2 regions of the Psychrobacillus sp. FSL H8-0510 genome follow, and region 2 is predicted to be linked to the other one. Evidence: a T-box and tRNA genes for the amino acid it is inferred to sense, from the RefSeq annotation. Region 2 holds a T-box; the other holds one or more tRNA genes.

Region 1 (8,150 bases), 170 kb from region 2:
GGCTCATCGCATCCTGGGGCTGTAGTCGGTCCCAAGGGTTGGGCTGTTCGCCCATTAAAGCGGTACGCGAGCTGGGTTCAGAACGTCGTGAGACAGTTCGGTCCCTATCCGTCGTGGGCGTAGGAAATTTGAGAGGAGCTGTCCTTAGTACGAGAGGACCGGGATGGACACACCGCTGGTGTACCAGTTGTTCTGCCAAGAGCATCGCTGGGTAGCTATGTGTGGACGGGATAAGTGCTGAAAGCATCTAAGCACGAAGCCCCCCTCAAGATGAGATTTCCCATTACGCAAGTAAGTAAGATCCCTCAAAGACGATGAGGTAGATAGGTTCGGGGTGGAAGCGTGGCGACACGTGCAGCTGACGAATACTAATCGATCGAGGACTTAACCAAATTTGTTTAACGTAACAATGTCGTTTATCCAGTTTTGAAAGAATAAAATTTTTTTAAAATAACTCTTGTAATATTCTACAGAGTTGGTATAATAAAACTTGTCTTTCAATAATTATTCAAGTCTAGTGATGATGGCGAAGAGGTCACACCCGTTCCCATACCGAACACGGAAGTTAAGCTCTTCAGCGCCGATGGTAGTTGGGGGGTTCCCCCTGTGAGAGTAGGACGTCGCTGGGCTTGCAATAAATACATAACTTACCCAGGAGGATTAGCTCAGCTGGGAGAGCATCTGCCTTACAAGCAGAGGGTCGGCGGTTCGAGCCCGTCATCCTCCACCATATATTTACTCCTGCCGGAGTAGCTCAACTGGTAGAGCAACTGACTTGTAATCAGTAGGTTGAGGGTTCAAGTCCTTTCTCCGGCACCATTTTCCGAGCCATTAGCTCAGTTGGTAGAGCATCTGACTTTTAATCAGAGGGTCGTAGGTTCGAATCCTACATGGCTCATCACTTTTTCAGTGAATTATGTATGCGGGTGTGGCGGAACTGGCAGACGCACTAGACTTAGGATCTAGCGCCGCAAGGCGTGGGGGTTCGACTCCCTTCACCCGCACCATTTAATTTAATAACCGAGCGGAAGTAGTTCAGTGGTAGAACACCACCTTGCCAAGGTGGGGGTCGCGAGTTCGAACCTCGTCTTCCGCTCCAAAGATTCACTAAAGTGCCGGGGTGGCGGAACTGGCAGACGCACAGGACTTAAAATCCTGCGGTAGGTGACTACCGTACCGGTTCGATTCCGGTCCTCGGCACCACTTTTTTGAAACATTGCGCTCGTAGCTCAATTGGATAGAGCACTTGACTACGAATCAAGAGGTTGCAGGTTCGAGTCCTGCCGAGCGCACCATATAACGGGAAGTAGCTCAGCTTGGTAGAGCACTTGGTTTGGGACCAAGGGGTCGCAGGTTCGAATCCTGTCTTCCCGACCAGTTATTATTTATGGGGCCTTAGCTCAGCTGGGAGAGCGCCTGCCTTGCACGCAGGAGGTCAGCGGTTCGATCCCGCTAGGCTCCACCATTTATAAAATTAGTTTGAAAATCATGGCGGTGTAGCTCAGTTGGCTAGAGCACTCGGTTCATACCCGAAAGGTCGTGGGTTCGACTCCCTCTGCCGCCATCTTAAGGACCTTTAGCTCAGTTGGTTAGAGCAGACGGCTCATAACCGTCCGGTCGCAGGTTCGAGTCCTGCAAGGTCCACCAACAATGTCTTGGAGGAATACCCAAGTTCGGCTGAAGGGATCGGTCTTGAAAACCGACAGGCGGGTCATACCGCGCGGGGGTTCGAATCCCTCTTCCTCCTCCATTTTTATCTTATTGTTTGTGGAAGTAATAATAATCCTTAAGTATTTTATTGTCGCGGGGTGGAGCAGTGGTAGCTCGTCGGGCTCATAACCCGAAGGTCGCAGGTTCAAATCCTGTCCCCGCAACCAAATGGTCCCGTGGTGTAGCGGTTAACATGCCTGCCTGTCACGCAGGAGATCGCCGGTTCGATCCCGGTCGGGACCGCCATTTATTTAATAATATTAATACATATCAATTGTAAATATAGCCTAAACAATTAGCTTTTATTTTAAGATTGAAGAGGCTCAGTAGCTCAGTCGGTAGAGCAAAGGACTGAAAATCCTTGTGTCGGCGGTTCGATTCCGTCCTGAGCCACCATTTAATGCGGGTGTAGTTTAGTGGTAAAACCTCAGCCTTCCAAGCTGATGATGAGAGTTCGATTCTCTTCACCCGCTCCAAAATAATGGGCCTATAGCTCAGCTGGTTAGAGCGCACGCCTGATAAGCGTGAGGTCGATGGTTCGAGTCCATTTAGGCCCACCATTATTCCGAAGTAGCTCAGTGGTAGAGCAATCGACTGTTAATCGATTGGTCGTAGGTTCGAGTCCTACCTTCGGAGCCATATATGGGGAAGTACTCAAGTGGCTGAAGAGGCGCCCCTGCTAAGGGTGTAGGTCGGGCAACCGGCGCGAGGGTTCAAATCCCTCCTTCTCCGCCATATATTGGCCCCTTGGTCAAGCGGTTAAGACACCGCCCTTTCACGGCGGTAACACGGGTTCGAATCCCGTAGGGGTCATACTCAAAAAAAGGTAACCAATCATTGGTTACCTTTTTTTATGTTTAACTTTTATTTTATTCCTTTCCCTTTTTCTATGTATGGAAAGGTCAGTCAATAGAATGTATACAACATAATGACCAGTGATACCGCATGAATAATGAACCTAAGGTTATATTTATAGTGGTTTTAAAATATGATATAATTTCCAATGAAGGGAGAGGTTATAGTTGTTTCAAAAATTTAGTAAAGTTATGCTCATACTTGTACTAGCGGTAGGCTTCACAAGCTTAGGTAACATGCAAGCAGACGCAGCTACAAACAAAGTTATGTGGGGAAAAACAGAGTTAAAACAAGGGCAAATAGGTAAAGTAACAATTCTTGCAGACACGAATTTAGTTAAAGTTGGCTCCAATGGATCACTTAATAAAGTACGCACACTAAAAAAAGGTGATGAATATAGAGTCTATACGTATAAGGGAACAAATGGTGGCTTATATGGAGTAGGGGCAAGTAGTTTCGTACAAAAAGGTTCTAAAGTGAAATATGAAACTCCATCTAAAAGTAAGCTAGCTTTGCTTAATAAAGAAGTAATTGGTGGGCTAACTCCAAAAGCAGGGATGAAGCTTGTTTATTCTCCAAGCTTTACTGAAAATACACAAAATGAATTTACTGTTAGTGATTCCTATAATTCTGAATACGATGTGACGGAAGCTTTTTTAATGAAGAAAGGTAATTCCCTAAATAGTTTTACTTATATTGAACATAAAGATCGTTTAATATTTGGGGTAGGTCATACAGATTGGGCCATACTTGATATTGCTTTTCCATTGATTGAAGGAAAAACAACGAAAGAATATTATTTAACAGAGGACAACAGTCAAGCTTTTTATAATGTAAATGTGGAAAGTACTACTAGTACGGTTAAAGTAAAAGCCGGAACATTCCAAAACGTGGTAGTTGTTCGCACAAACTATGGCTACACGTTCTATATCGCACCTGGAATCGGAATTATCAAGCTTGTCGATAAAAAAGGTGTACTTAAAGCAGAGTTATTATCCTATAAATAAGAAAAAAACCAGAGTGCTAGCTTTTTACTAGCATTCTGGTTTTTTAAAATATTATAAATAATAGCCAATCAATAGACCTAAGCCTAAAAGGAATACAAAAATCGTATTCGTAAGAGCGGTGTCTTTCATAGCAGGCGCAACTTTAACTGGATTTTCTGTTTGTTTAAATAATTTTATCGCATGTATAGGTTTTTTTAAACTCAATAAAACTAATAAACTCCATGGAGTTATTATTTGCAAAACTACTAAACCTATAATCCATAGGTAAGACAAAACAAAATAGGAAGCTAGAATTGTAATTGCTGTTTTCCGACCAACTAATATAGCCATCGTTTTTCGTCCGCCTATTGTGTCTTCTACTAAATCGCGAATATTATTAGATAGCATGATTGCTGCTACTAGCAGAGCACTTGGTACAGATAAAAATACAGCGAATAAAGGCACTGAACCTACTTGAATATAAACTGCAATTAAAACAATAAGCATCCCCATAAATAACCCACTGAAAAGCTCACCAAAGGGAGTACTAGAAATAGGGTAAGGTCCCCCAGTATAGAAATATCCCACTGCCATAGAAATTGCACCGACTATTAATAATAGCCAAGAACTTTCATAACAAATATAGATACCTAATATAGCAGCTATTACATATAGCAATAGAGCTAGTTGCATTACCGTTTTGGGTTTTACACCATTCCTAACAATTGCCCCACCAATACCGACCGATTCCTCGCTATCGAGACCTCGTACAAAATCATAATACTCATTAAACATATTTGTAGCAGCTTGTATCAGTAGACAAGCTAATAACATAGCAATAAACAATAGCCAATCAATATTTGCCTCGTATAGGGCAATCATTGTACCAAGAAAAACTGGTGCAAATGAGGCAGTTAGGGTATGTGGTCTTGTCAGTTTCCACCATACGCGCCAGCCCTTGTCAGCTTGAAATTCGTGTGACATATTTTTTCTCTCCTTTAAAAGAATCCAATATCAATTTTAACATAAATTTATAGCTAAATGTGTGCTGAAATGTGTAGAAAGATGTATGATTAAAGGTAGAGTAAATTAGTTAACCTAGATAAAAGAGTAGTTACTAAACGGAGGTCATATTTATGCCGAAAACCACCGGTACCATTAATACAAAATACCGTTTTTATACGGAAACAATAGAAGTATCAAGATTATCTGCACAAGCTTTTTTTGAAGCAGGGGATGAATTATATAAAGGGAAACGTTATTTTTGGCAAAACAAAGAGAAGACATTGACCTTAGTAGGATTGGGACATGCTCATACTATTACAAATAACTTAGAAGATAATAGATATAAGGATATTGATACAAAATGGAAGGAACTTTGCCAGTCATCATTAAAGGAAAAAGCGGATGTATCTCCTATCCTATTTGGCGGGTTTGCTTTCGATCCAAAAAACAAGATTTCTTCGGAATGGGATACATTTCCTTCTGCATTCTTTGTCGTGTCTACGTTTCAGCTAGTTATCCAACATGATCAGGCATTCGTGAACATTCACTATATTACGGACGAAGCAAAGAGTACGGAAACGTTTGAACTGTTACGTATAGAAAGAGATGCGTTAATACACACTGCTCAAGTAAAAGAGTTAAGGGTACATGAAAAACCGTCCTTGATCAAACGAGAAGACCGGTTGAAGAACGAGTATTTACATGCTGTAGAGGATGTAACGAAGAGAATTCGAAAAGATGAAGTCCAAAAAGTAGTTATAGCTAGATCACTTAAACTGACATTTGCTGATACTTTCTCACCAGCAACAGCAATATATAATGCTTCCATGGAGCAACCTGAAAGTTATCTATTTGGATTAGAAAATGGAGAGAAAATCTTTTTTGGTGCAACACCAGAGCGACTTGTTAAAGTAGAAAATGACAAAGCCCAATCTGCTGGACTTGCCGGTTCTACGAGAAGAGGAAAGCATTCTCTTGAGGATAAAGAGCTTGGAGAGGCATTATTATCAGATCCCAAAAATTTAGGTGAGCATAAATATGTAGTGGAAATGATTAAAAAAGTATTCATGCAATATTGTGAAGACGTCAAAGTACCCACTAGACCAAAGCTTATGAAAATTAGAGATATTCAGCATTTATATTCTCCGATTGAAGGAAGTCTGAAAAAGAATTCATCGCTTTTTGAGCTAGTACAGGCTTTACATCCTACTCCAGCACTAGGTGGGGAGCCACGCCAGGATGCGATTAAGATTATTCGCGAATCGGAACAGATGAATCGTGGGTATTATGCTGCTCCAATTGGCTGGATAAACGCTGAAGGAGACGGGGAGTTCGCTGTTGGAATACGTTCTGCTTTAGTAGAAAATGAACACGCCTATTTATATGCAGGTGGCGGAATCGTTGCCGAATCATCCTCCATAGAGGAATTTGAAGAAACACGAGTGAAGTTCCGTCCAATGCTTCGAACACTTGGAGGAAATATGAATGACTAACATCGAGTATTTAACATCTTATGTAAATCACTTTGTAGAAACAATTAGACAGGCAGGTGTTCAGGACATAGTGATGTGTCCTGGTTCACGGTCTACTCCTCTGGCATATGCATTTGCCAAAAGTGAGGGTTTTCAATTTTATAGACAAATAGATGAACGTTCCGCCGGTTACTTTGCTCTTGGCATTGCGAAAGCTAAGAAAATTCCAGTTGTGCTTTTATGTACTTCTGGAACCGCTGCTGCAAACTTTTTTCCAGCTATTGTAGAAGCGTATTATGCTCGTATACCGCTATTAGTTGTTACAGCTGATCGTCCACATGAACTTAGAGAAGTGGGAGCACCTCAAGCAATAGACCAGCTTCATCTATATGGAAAGCATGTTAAATGGGCAGTAGACTTTCCTCTACCGGAATCAGAAGCAAATTTAGCGTTTGTAGAGCGTCATATTCAGCGTGCAGTGTCTACTTCCAAAACTGCTCCGATGGGACCTGTTCATATTAACGTACCATTCCGTGAGCCGTTATTACTTGATATGGAACAGCCTTTACCAACAATGAACATACATGTACCCGAGATTGGAAAGTTGGCACCAAGTGAAGAATTTTTAATGTGGTATAAAGATTTGCTTCAAAATGAAGTAAGAGGCATATTTATCGTAGGAGATTCTATTCAAACTACTGATGGTTTTTGGGAATTTGCAAAAATGGTACAATGGCCAGTTCTTGTTGATCCGTTATCGAATTTACGCACATCTATACCTGCGGATTGCATGGATTTATGTATTGATCAATACGATGCCATTCTGAAAAACAAGTCCTTTCAAGAGATGGCTGTTCCAAATGTCGTAATTCGTTTTGGAGCACAACCAGTTTCTAAACCACTTATGCTTTATTTAAAAGAGTGTAAGCCTACGGTATTTATGGTTGTCGACGAAAGTCCACTTTTCCGTGATTCACTTCATATTGCTACGCATCATGTACAAGTGGATGCTGAATCACTATGGCTAAAAACAGATACAAAGTCTTCTTCTACATACACGGATTGCTGGACTCAAGCAAATAATATAGCGACTGCTCATGTGAACAGCTATATGGAGCATGAAACAGATGAAGGTGCATTAGCAGGTTTGTTGTTTGAAGCACTACCAGATAAGTCATATTTATTTGCTAGTAGTAGTATGCCAATACGAGACCTTGATACCTTTTTCAATAAAACCACAAAGGATATTCAACTCTACGCAAACAGAGGAACGAATGGAATAGACGGGGTAGTTTCTTCCGCATTTGGAGTTCAAGCAGCACTAAATCGTCCTGGTTATTTATTGATTGGAGATTTAGCGTTTTTACATGATCTGAATGGTTTGATAGTTAGTCGGTTCCACCATTCTGATATGACAATTATTGTTATGAATAATGACGGCGGAGGAATTTTCTCTTATCTCCCTCAATCTACAGAAACCAATTATTTTGAGCATTTATTTGGTACTCCGACAGGTTTAGAGTTTTCCAATATAGCCACTATGTATAATGCTCAGTACAATGCAGTTCACTCGAAGGAAGATTTTAAAGAAGCTTTAGCCGAGGAAAAGACGAAGGATATTCGTATTATCGAAGTATTCACGAATAGACAAGTAAATACAGAGACACATCGAAAATTATGGGCTGCGATTTCGAAGGAGCTGGATTCGGTTTGGAAAGTATAACAGTCAATATCCGAGGAATTGATATTCATAGCAACAGATATAATAAGGGTGCAAAAGAAAAAATTGTTTTTTTGCATGGATTTACGGGGTCTACACATAGTTGGGATGAAGTAATTTCACATCTACCCAGTACATTTGATCTCCTTGCAATTGATCTTATAGGACATGGGGGGACTTCTAAACCTATGGATTCAGGTCGTTATTCAGCAGAGGAGCAGATAAAAGATTTTCATGCACTATTTCAACAGCTTCAGTGGAATAATTTTACGCTTGTTGGTTATTCAATGGGTGGTAGGTTAGCTCTAGCCTATGCAAGTCAGTACACTGTAAAAAGACTAATTCTAGAAAGTAGTTCTCCCGGACTTATAGATATAGAAGAACGCACCAATAGAAAACAAT
Region 2 (8,150 bases):
CAAATTGGGCTTTTGTTGTTGTGCTGTCACTAGAATTTACAGTGTTCTCTTTTGCTTCTTCCTTCACAGGACGTTTAGACCAGTAAGTGGCTAAGATCGGTCCAGAAATATTATGCCATACAGCACCTAATGCACTTGGTAATGCTGCAAGTGGTCCTAGATGAGCGGTTGCAAGTGCTACTCCTAATCCAGAGTTTTGCATGCCTACCTCAATAGAAATTGCTCGTCGATCTAACTCCGATAATCCCATGATTTTTGCGGCATAATATCCTAGCAGTAAGCCTGCTCCATTATGCAAGAACACTCCTAAAAATACTAGTAACCCAGCAGAAGCAATATTATCTACATTTCCTGCAACAACAGCAGAAACAATCGTGATAATTGCTAATACTGAAATTAAGGGTACTACGTTTATACTCTTCTCTACAACAGTAGGGAACAACTTCTTCACTAATAATCCAAGGATGATTGGAACAATAATTACTTGTATTATGGACCTAAACATATCAACTGCATTTACTGGCATCCACTGTCCTGCAAATAAAAGCAATAATGCTGGTGTTAGTAAAGGAGCTAGCAGTGTAGAGAAGGATGTCATCGTTATAGAAAGTGGAACATTACCTTTAGCCAAATAAACCATTACATTAGATGCAGTCCCTCCGGGTACAGAACCAAGTAATACTAGTCCGGCTGCTAATTCACTAGGCAAATTCAACAAATATGCAATGCCAAAAGCGGTAATTGGCATTATTAGAAACTGTGCAACTACGCCGAATATTACTGGTTTAGGGTGTGTTGCGATTAACTTGAAATCGACAGCCTTTAAAGTCAAACCCATCCCAAACATAACAATACCTAGTAAAATCGTAATATACTTTCCAAATGGTAAAAATGTTTCCGGTATTAAAAATGCTACAACTGCAACAATAATTACGAGAAAAGCAAAATACTTACCTGCAAAATTACTAATGGACTCTAACAATTTCATGTTATACACCTAACTTTCTATATTTACGATTTTTTTTGGATTTAATATATTGTTTGGATCGAGAGCTATTTTAATTTTTTCCATCACCTGTAAGGCTGCTCCGTGCTCTAAAGCTTGGTATTTTTGTTTGCCAATACCAACCCCGTGTTCTCCTGTACAAGTGCCGTTACGCTCCAAAGCATAATGAACAATTTTTTCATTGAAAGATTCTGCCTTCGCAACTTCCAATGCATCAGTCATGTCAATCATCAGAATCGCGTGGAAATTTCCATCTCCGACATGCCCAGTAAGTCCGCCTATGAGTCCAATCGAGCTTAATTCATTACGTGCATATACGACTGCATCAGCTAGTTCCGAAATAGGAACACATACATCGGTAACCATCATCTTTTTGCCGACATTTCCGTGAATATAAGCATAGGCTAGGTTATGTCTAGCATCCCAAAGCTTTGTCCGTGCTGTATTATCGGTTTCGAATTGAATATCCACGCAGCCATGGTCTTCCATTATTTCTTTTGTAAACTCGACATCTTGTTTTAGTCCTGCTTCATTTCCGTCAAATTCTAAAAATAAGGTTGGGCTTTCTACATAATTCGTTTCGCTAAAACGATTTACTTGGCGAACCGATTCTTCGTCGACTAATTCTACGCGTGCTATTGGAATTCCAGTCTGTAAAATAGAAGTGACGGCTTCTACCGCGCTTTGAACAGAAGGGAATACTGCTCGAGCTGCAGTAGTAAATTCAGGTATACCATATACTCTTAGTGTTAACTCAGTAAAACAACCTAGTGTCCCTTCCGAGCCAACAAATAGTCCGTTTAAGTGGAACCCAGATGCTGATTTTGCCGCTAAACTTCCCGTGTGTATAACAGTTCCATCTGCAAGGACAACTTCTAAATCACGAACTTGATCACGCATGACACCATATTTAACAGTTGTAGTCCCACTTGCATTAGTAGCAGCCATTCCACCGAGTGTTGCATCTGCTCCAGGGTCTACGGAGAAGAACAGTCCATACTTTTTTAGTTCTTTGTTTAATTGTGAACGTGTCACCCCAGGTTGTACCTTTACTAGTAAATCATTTTCTCGCACCTCCAATATTTTATCCATTAAAGAGAAGTCAATTGTAATTCCGTTATCATACGGAATTATATGACCTTCTAAACTGGAACCACGTCCAAAAGGGACGACGGGAATCTGATAATGATTGGCTAGTTTCATAATTTCACTAACCTCATTCGTGTTTTTCGGAAATACAACTATGTCAGGAAGACATATCTCATGATACGACTCATCTTTGCTATGTAATTCTCTTACGGTTAGATTGATTGAAACCTGGTCTTCTTTTAAAACTTTTTTTAGTTCAGGTAAAATATTTTCAATAGATGTACTCACTTTATTCGCCTCTTTAATAGAATGATATATTTATTAGAATATTTAGAAGGATTCCAATAAAATGATTATAATCATTAATAATGAAAAGGTAAACTAAGGAAATTGTATTATATGGATATAAAAGTAAATTAATATATTGCATATTGGCTTTAAAAACTAGTGTAATAGTGTTGTAAGCGTTTTATTTAATTTTAAAAATATTTTGACTAAACAAAAATTCCGCGAAGATTTTTTATCTCCACGGAATTTCATTCATTTTGCAAATGCAGTTGCCAATTCGTTTAATACAGATTGTTTGTTAGATTCGTCTGTCATGTTCCACCATTTCTCAAAAAATACACCAAGTCCAGGTAGTAAATGTTCTTCGCCTTTTTGGATAGCATCTTCTACTACACCGCGAATGTCTGATGCAGTGTGACCTTTCATATTAGCAGTTATCGCTTCTCTAATTTGAAAATCCATTTTCATCACTCCTCGCAATTATCTTCCCCAAACTCTCGCCAGTTATACATGATTTTGTTACACTTATATAAAAAAGGCGGTTACATATAGATGAAACGAATTGAATCACCCCAAAATACGCTAGTAAAGCATTGGAAAAAATTATTAAGCGTACGCAAAGAGCGAGATAAAAGTGGCGAATTTCTAATAGAAGGTTATCACCTAATTGAAGAAGCGATAAAACAAAAAGAAAATGTGTTAACAATCATGATCAGTGATAATAGTGAAATTCCTAACAGTTGGGATGTAGACAATTTAGAAATTGTCGAAATAAATGATGTGATTAAGAAAGAACTTGCGGAAACAGAGCATACACAAGGTATATTTGCACATTGTAAACAACAAACTGTGAAGGAAGAAGAGCATGATAACTGGAGTCGTCTATTGTTAATAGATGCTGTGCAGGATCCAGGGAACATCGGTACAATGATTCGGACTGCAGATGCTGCTGGGATTGATGCTGTTATTCTTGGAAAAGGATCTGCAGATGCCTACAATTCAAAAACGTTACGGTCAGCACAAGGATCACATTTTCATGTGCCAATTATTAAAGGAAATCTTCCTGACTGGGTTGAGAAGTTGAAAGAACGAAAAGTAACCGTATTTGGCACAGCTTTTGAAAATTCTACTCCTTATCATGAAGTGAAAAAAGTGGATGCGTTTGCGTTAATCGTTGGAAATGAAGGTAGTGGTATGAACAAAGAGCTTCTCGAGCAAACCGATCAAAATATTATCGTTCCTCTATTGGGACAAGCAGAATCACTAAACGTTGCAGTAGCTACTGGAATTCTGTTATATGGCCTTACTTTAAAATAAATCAGACTTGAACAAAAATACTAAAGTCCGTATAATAGATGTAATATGATATATAAAAGCTGTCATCGGGAAAAGTATATATGCCAATTCGACATAAGGGATTTTACACCTTGACTGAAAGTGTAACTAGAGAATGCATATAGAAGTTCACCCCGTTAGCTGCCACCGGGACCAGCAATTGCTGTAAAGGTGTGCCGGTGTAGAGCCGTTAGTCGAATTGAGTGATTGCACACTGTTTTTGTGCAATAATCAGGGTGGTACCGCGAAATTAGTCCTCGTCCCTTTTATAGGGGCGGGGATTTTTTATTTTGTACATATTTTGAGAAGGGATACTTCTTAGCGAGATAAGGTGCAAAATTTGTTGTCCAATCAGACAAGGCGAATTTGATTAAGGAGAGATCAATAACATGGAAGCACAACTTCAACAGTTAAAAGAAGAAGTACTACAAAAAATTGAAGCTTCAGCGAGCGTCAAAGAACTAAATGACGTGCGTGTTGCCTACTTAGGGAAAAAAGGACCGATTACGGACCTTCTAAAAGGAATGGGTAAACTTCCAGCAGAAGAGCGTCCAAAAATGGGGGCACTAGTAAATGTAGTACGTGAAGAAGTAACTACTGTATTAGAAGCTCGTATGACTTTACTACAAGAACAAGCCATTAATGAACAGCTAGAAAAAGAATCTATTGATGTAACATTACCAGGTCGCCCTATTAAGACTGGAAATCATCATCCACTTACTCGTGTAGTAGAAGAGATTGAAGATTTATTTATCAGCATGGGGTATGAAATTGCGGAAGGTCCAGAAGTAGAGAAAGACTATTATAATTTCGAAGCGTTGAACCTACCAAAAGGTCATCCAGCTCGTGATATGCAGGATTCTTTCTATATTTCAGAGGATATTCTTTTACGTACACATACTTCTCCAGTTCAAGCAAGAACGATGGAAGCAAAAGAAGGGCAACCGATCAAAATTATATGCCCTGGTAAAGTGTATCGTCGTGATAATGATGATGCAACGCACTCACATCAATTCACACAAATTGAAGGGCTTGTAATCGGTGAAAATATTCGAATGAGCGACCTGAAAGGTACTCTTTCTATATTTGCGAAGAAAATGTTCGGGGACGATCGTGAAATTCGTCTGCGCCCAAGCTTTTTCCCATTCACAGAGCCTTCGGTTGAAATGGATATTTCCTGTTTTAAATGTGGCGGCGATGGTTGTAACGTTTGTAAGAAAACAGGGTGGATTGAAATTTTAGGTGCAGGTATGGTTCATCCAAACGTCTTAGAGATGGCTGGATATGATTCTAAAAAACTTTCTGGATTTGCATTTGGTATGGGTCCAGAACGTATTGCAATGTTGAAATATGGAGTGGAAGATATTCGTCATTTCTATACGAATGATGTGCGTTTCTTATCGCAATTCCACCGAACAGAAGTGTAAGGAGGAATTTGACATGTTAGTTTCGACGAAATGGTTATCAGAATATGTAAATACACAAGGGTTAGATCCAAAAGATTTAGGAGAGAAAATCACACGTGCAGGTATTGAAGTGGATGCTGTGATTGATCGTTCTCATGGAATGACAAATGTTGTCGTTGGGTATGTAAAAGAAAAAGTGAAACATCCGGAAGCGGATAAGCTGAATATTTGTCAGGTAGATGTTGGCGAAGAGACTACTCAAATTATCTGTGGAGCACCTAATGTAGAAGCAGGACAAAAAGTAATCGTTGCTCGTCCAGGAGCAGTACTTCCAGGCGGCATGAAGATTAAAAAAGCCAAGCTTCGCGGAGAAGAATCAAACGGTATGATTTGTTCGCTTCAAGAATTAGGGATTGAAGGACGCCTTGTTTCTAAAGCGTATGCGGATGGAATTTATGTTCTTCCGGAAACAGCAGTTCCAGGGGAAAGTGTACTCCCATTACTAGGCTTAGATGATGTAGTTTTAGAACTTGGGTTAACGCCTAACCGTTCGGACGCATTAAGTATGCTCGGAGTTGCTTATGAAGTTGGTGCAATTTTATCTGAGGATATGCAGTATCCTGAAGCATCTTATTCGGAAAGCAATGAAAAAGCCTCTGATTATTTGAACTTAAAAGTAGAGGCAATGGAAGAAAATCCAATGTATATTGCAAAAGTTGTGAAGAATATTCAAGTGAAAGAATCACCACTTTGGTTACAACATCGTTTAATGGCTGCAGGTGTTCGTCCACATAATAATGTAGTAGATATTACGAACTATGTATTGATGGAATACGGTCAGCCTCTACATGCATTTGACTATGATCGTCTAGAAACGAAAGAAATTGTTGTTCGTCTTGCAAGTGAAGGGGAAAAAATTGTTACCCTTGATGATCAAGAACGTACATTAAAATCGAATCATTTAGTTATTACAAACGGTAAAGAGCCAATTGCCATTGCCGGTGTAATGGGTGGGGCTAATTCGGAAGTTCATAATGGTACGACAACGGTAGTTATCGAGGCAGCATACTTTGCTAGCGGATCAGTTCGTCAAACTTCAAAAGATCACAACCTACGCAGTGATGCGAGTGCGCGTTTTGAAAAAGGTGTCGATCCTAACCGTGTAATTCTTGCGGCAGAACGTGCAGCAAGTCTTCTTGCAGAGTTAGCAGGAGGAGAAGTGTTAGCTGGTTCAGTAATGGTTGATGAGCTAGACAAAACTCCAGCTGAAGTGGTTGTATCTCCGGACTTCATCAATAACCGTTTAGGGATGAAAATATCCTTAGAGGATATGACATCAATTTTAACTAGATTGAAATTTGACTACCAAGCAGCGAATGGTCTTTTGTACATTAAAGCGCCAACTCGTCGTCAAGATATTAAAATTGAAGAAGATATAATAGAAGAAATTGCTCGTATGTATGGCTATGATGAAATCCCAATGACTTTACCAGTTGAGGAATCTAAACCAGGCGGATTATCATCTTACCAAGCAAAACGTCGTCAAGTACGTGCATATCTAGAAGGTGCAGGTCTTTACCAGGCGATTACGTATTCATTAACTTCTAAAGAAATGTCTCAAAAATTTGCTTTAGAAACTGCTCCTGTAACCGAGTTATTAATGCCAATGAGTGAAGATCGTAGTATCCTTCGTCAAAGCTTGATACCACATTTACTAGAGGCAGTAACATATAATACAGCGCGCCAAGCAGATACAGTTGCGCTTTATGAAGTAGGATCTGTTTTCTTAGGCGAAACAGAATCAGGTTTACCTCATGAGCAAGAGCATCTAGCAGCAGTAATTTCTGGTAAATGGTTAGATCATAGCTGGCAGGGTGAGAAAAAAGCAGTTGATTTCTTTGTGTTAAAAGGAATTGTAGAAGGATTAATGGAACTTCTTGGTCTTTCAAAAGAAGTTGTATTTGAACGTACTGAAGTAGACGGGTTACATCCTGGACGTACTGCTTCTATCAAATTAGCTGGAGAGGAATTTGGGTTAATCGCTCAATTACATCCATCAGAGCAAAAAACTCGTGATTTAAAAGAAACCTATGTATTGGAATTGAACTTAGCCAAAGTGTTAAACAAAGAAGTTGAAGCATTGTATTATGCACCAGTTTCTAAATTCCCGTCCATTTCACGTGATATTGCATTAGTCGTAGATAGTGAAAAAGCTACTGGAGAACTGCAAGCAATTATCCATTTATCTGGTGGTAGATTACTTAAAAATGTACATCTATTCGATTTATATGAAGGAGAAAAAATGGAACCAGGCAAGAAGTCGGTTGCATTCTCCCTAACATATTTCGATCCAGAGCGTACACTTACAGATGAAGAAGTAGTAAATGCTCATAACAAAGTATTAAAAGCACTTGCTGAAAAAGCAGGAGCAGAGTTAAGAGGATAATGAATACATTTAGAGCAGTGCCAAATGGTGCTGCTCTTTTTTTATGCATTTTTTATCAATTAAAAATAATTCAGAATAGTGTTTGAATTGTGCGGTGCATAGGGAATAGAAAAAAAGGGGAGGGGTTTTATGGGATTAGGTTTTTGGACATGGACGATAACCATTATATTATCTTTGTTCTTTATTGGTATGTCGTTTTTCTTTAAAAAGAAGGCGGACGCAAGTTTTGCTCATTATGCGATAGCTGGAGGGACACTGCCTTTTTTCTTATTATTATTTACTGATATTGCTACTATTATGGGCGTTGGAAATTTTGTTGGTCATTCATCTAAGGGATATGAGATTGGGATAGCTAATATACCTTTTGTTATTGGTGAGCAAGGAGCCAAAATCATATTTGCTCTCGTATTTGCGGGATTTGCTGCAAAATTTACATACAAAACATTAGCAGAAATGATGAATGATTTAATCGTACGCGATCGTATCACTCGAAGTCTAGTTGCCATTTTGACTTCATCTATTATGATTGCTTGGGTCAGTGGCCAGGCTATGGGTATGGGTGCCTTGTTCTCGACTTTTA

The links. A T-box is a leader RNA that pairs with one kind of tRNA and senses whether it is charged. The one in region 2 lies ahead of pheS (phenylalanine--tRNA ligase subunit alpha), so its partner is inferred to be a tRNA-Phe.
Region 1: it encodes a tRNA-Phe, which carries the amino acid that the T-box ahead of pheS (phenylalanine--tRNA ligase subunit alpha) is inferred to sense. The anticodon was not compared.

Annotation. Positions count from the first base shown of each region.
Region 1 is NZ_JBBOYZ010000001.1:2,603,424-2,611,573, reverse strand. Features, by position in the region: rRNA gene MHI40_RS13275 (23S ribosomal RNA) at 1-392, shown strand, start outside; rRNA gene rrf (5S ribosomal RNA) at 514-629, shown strand; tRNA gene MHI40_RS13265 (tRNA-Val) at 655-730, shown strand; tRNA gene MHI40_RS13260 (tRNA-Thr) at 744-819, shown strand; tRNA gene MHI40_RS13255 (tRNA-Lys) at 826-898, shown strand; tRNA gene MHI40_RS13250 (tRNA-Leu) at 923-1,007, shown strand; tRNA gene MHI40_RS13245 (tRNA-Gly) at 1,025-1,099, shown strand; tRNA gene MHI40_RS13240 (tRNA-Leu) at 1,115-1,203, shown strand; tRNA gene MHI40_RS13235 (tRNA-Arg) at 1,219-1,295, shown strand; tRNA gene MHI40_RS13230 (tRNA-Pro) at 1,301-1,377, shown strand; tRNA gene MHI40_RS13225 (tRNA-Ala) at 1,390-1,465, shown strand; tRNA gene MHI40_RS13220 (tRNA-Met) at 1,491-1,564, shown strand; tRNA gene MHI40_RS13215 (tRNA-Ile) at 1,571-1,647, shown strand; tRNA gene MHI40_RS13210 (tRNA-Ser) at 1,658-1,750, shown strand; tRNA gene MHI40_RS13205 (tRNA-Met) at 1,803-1,877, shown strand; tRNA gene MHI40_RS13200 (tRNA-Asp) at 1,881-1,956, shown strand; tRNA gene MHI40_RS13195 (tRNA-Phe) at 2,031-2,106, shown strand; tRNA gene MHI40_RS13190 (tRNA-Gly) at 2,113-2,186, shown strand; tRNA gene MHI40_RS13185 (tRNA-Ile) at 2,194-2,270, shown strand; tRNA gene MHI40_RS13180 (tRNA-Asn) at 2,275-2,349, shown strand; tRNA gene MHI40_RS13175 (tRNA-Ser) at 2,355-2,445, shown strand; tRNA gene MHI40_RS13170 (tRNA-Glu) at 2,452-2,523, shown strand; gene MHI40_RS13165 (hypothetical protein) at 2,733-3,572, shown strand; gene MHI40_RS13160 (1,4-dihydroxy-2-naphthoate polyprenyltransferase) at 3,624-4,535, opposite strand; gene MHI40_RS13155 (isochorismate synthase) at 4,688-6,049, shown strand; gene menD (2-succinyl-5-enolpyruvyl-6-hydroxy-3-cyclohexene-1-carboxylic-acid synthase) at 6,042-7,751, shown strand; gene menH (2-succinyl-6-hydroxy-2,4-cyclohexadiene-1-carboxylate synthase) at 7,739-8,150, shown strand, end outside.
Region 2 is NZ_JBBOYZ010000001.1:2,435,262-2,443,411, reverse strand. Features, by position in the region: gene MHI40_RS12365 (bile acid:sodium symporter family protein) at 1-988, opposite strand, end outside; gene MHI40_RS12360 (FAD-binding oxidoreductase) at 998-2,383, opposite strand; gene sspI (small acid-soluble spore protein SspI) at 2,636-2,845, opposite strand; gene MHI40_RS12350 (TrmH family RNA methyltransferase) at 2,936-3,700, shown strand; T-box leader at 3,753-3,986, shown strand; gene pheS (phenylalanine--tRNA ligase subunit alpha) at 4,108-5,145, shown strand; gene pheT (phenylalanine--tRNA ligase subunit beta) at 5,159-7,570, shown strand; gene MHI40_RS12335 (sodium:solute symporter family protein) at 7,700-8,150, shown strand, end outside.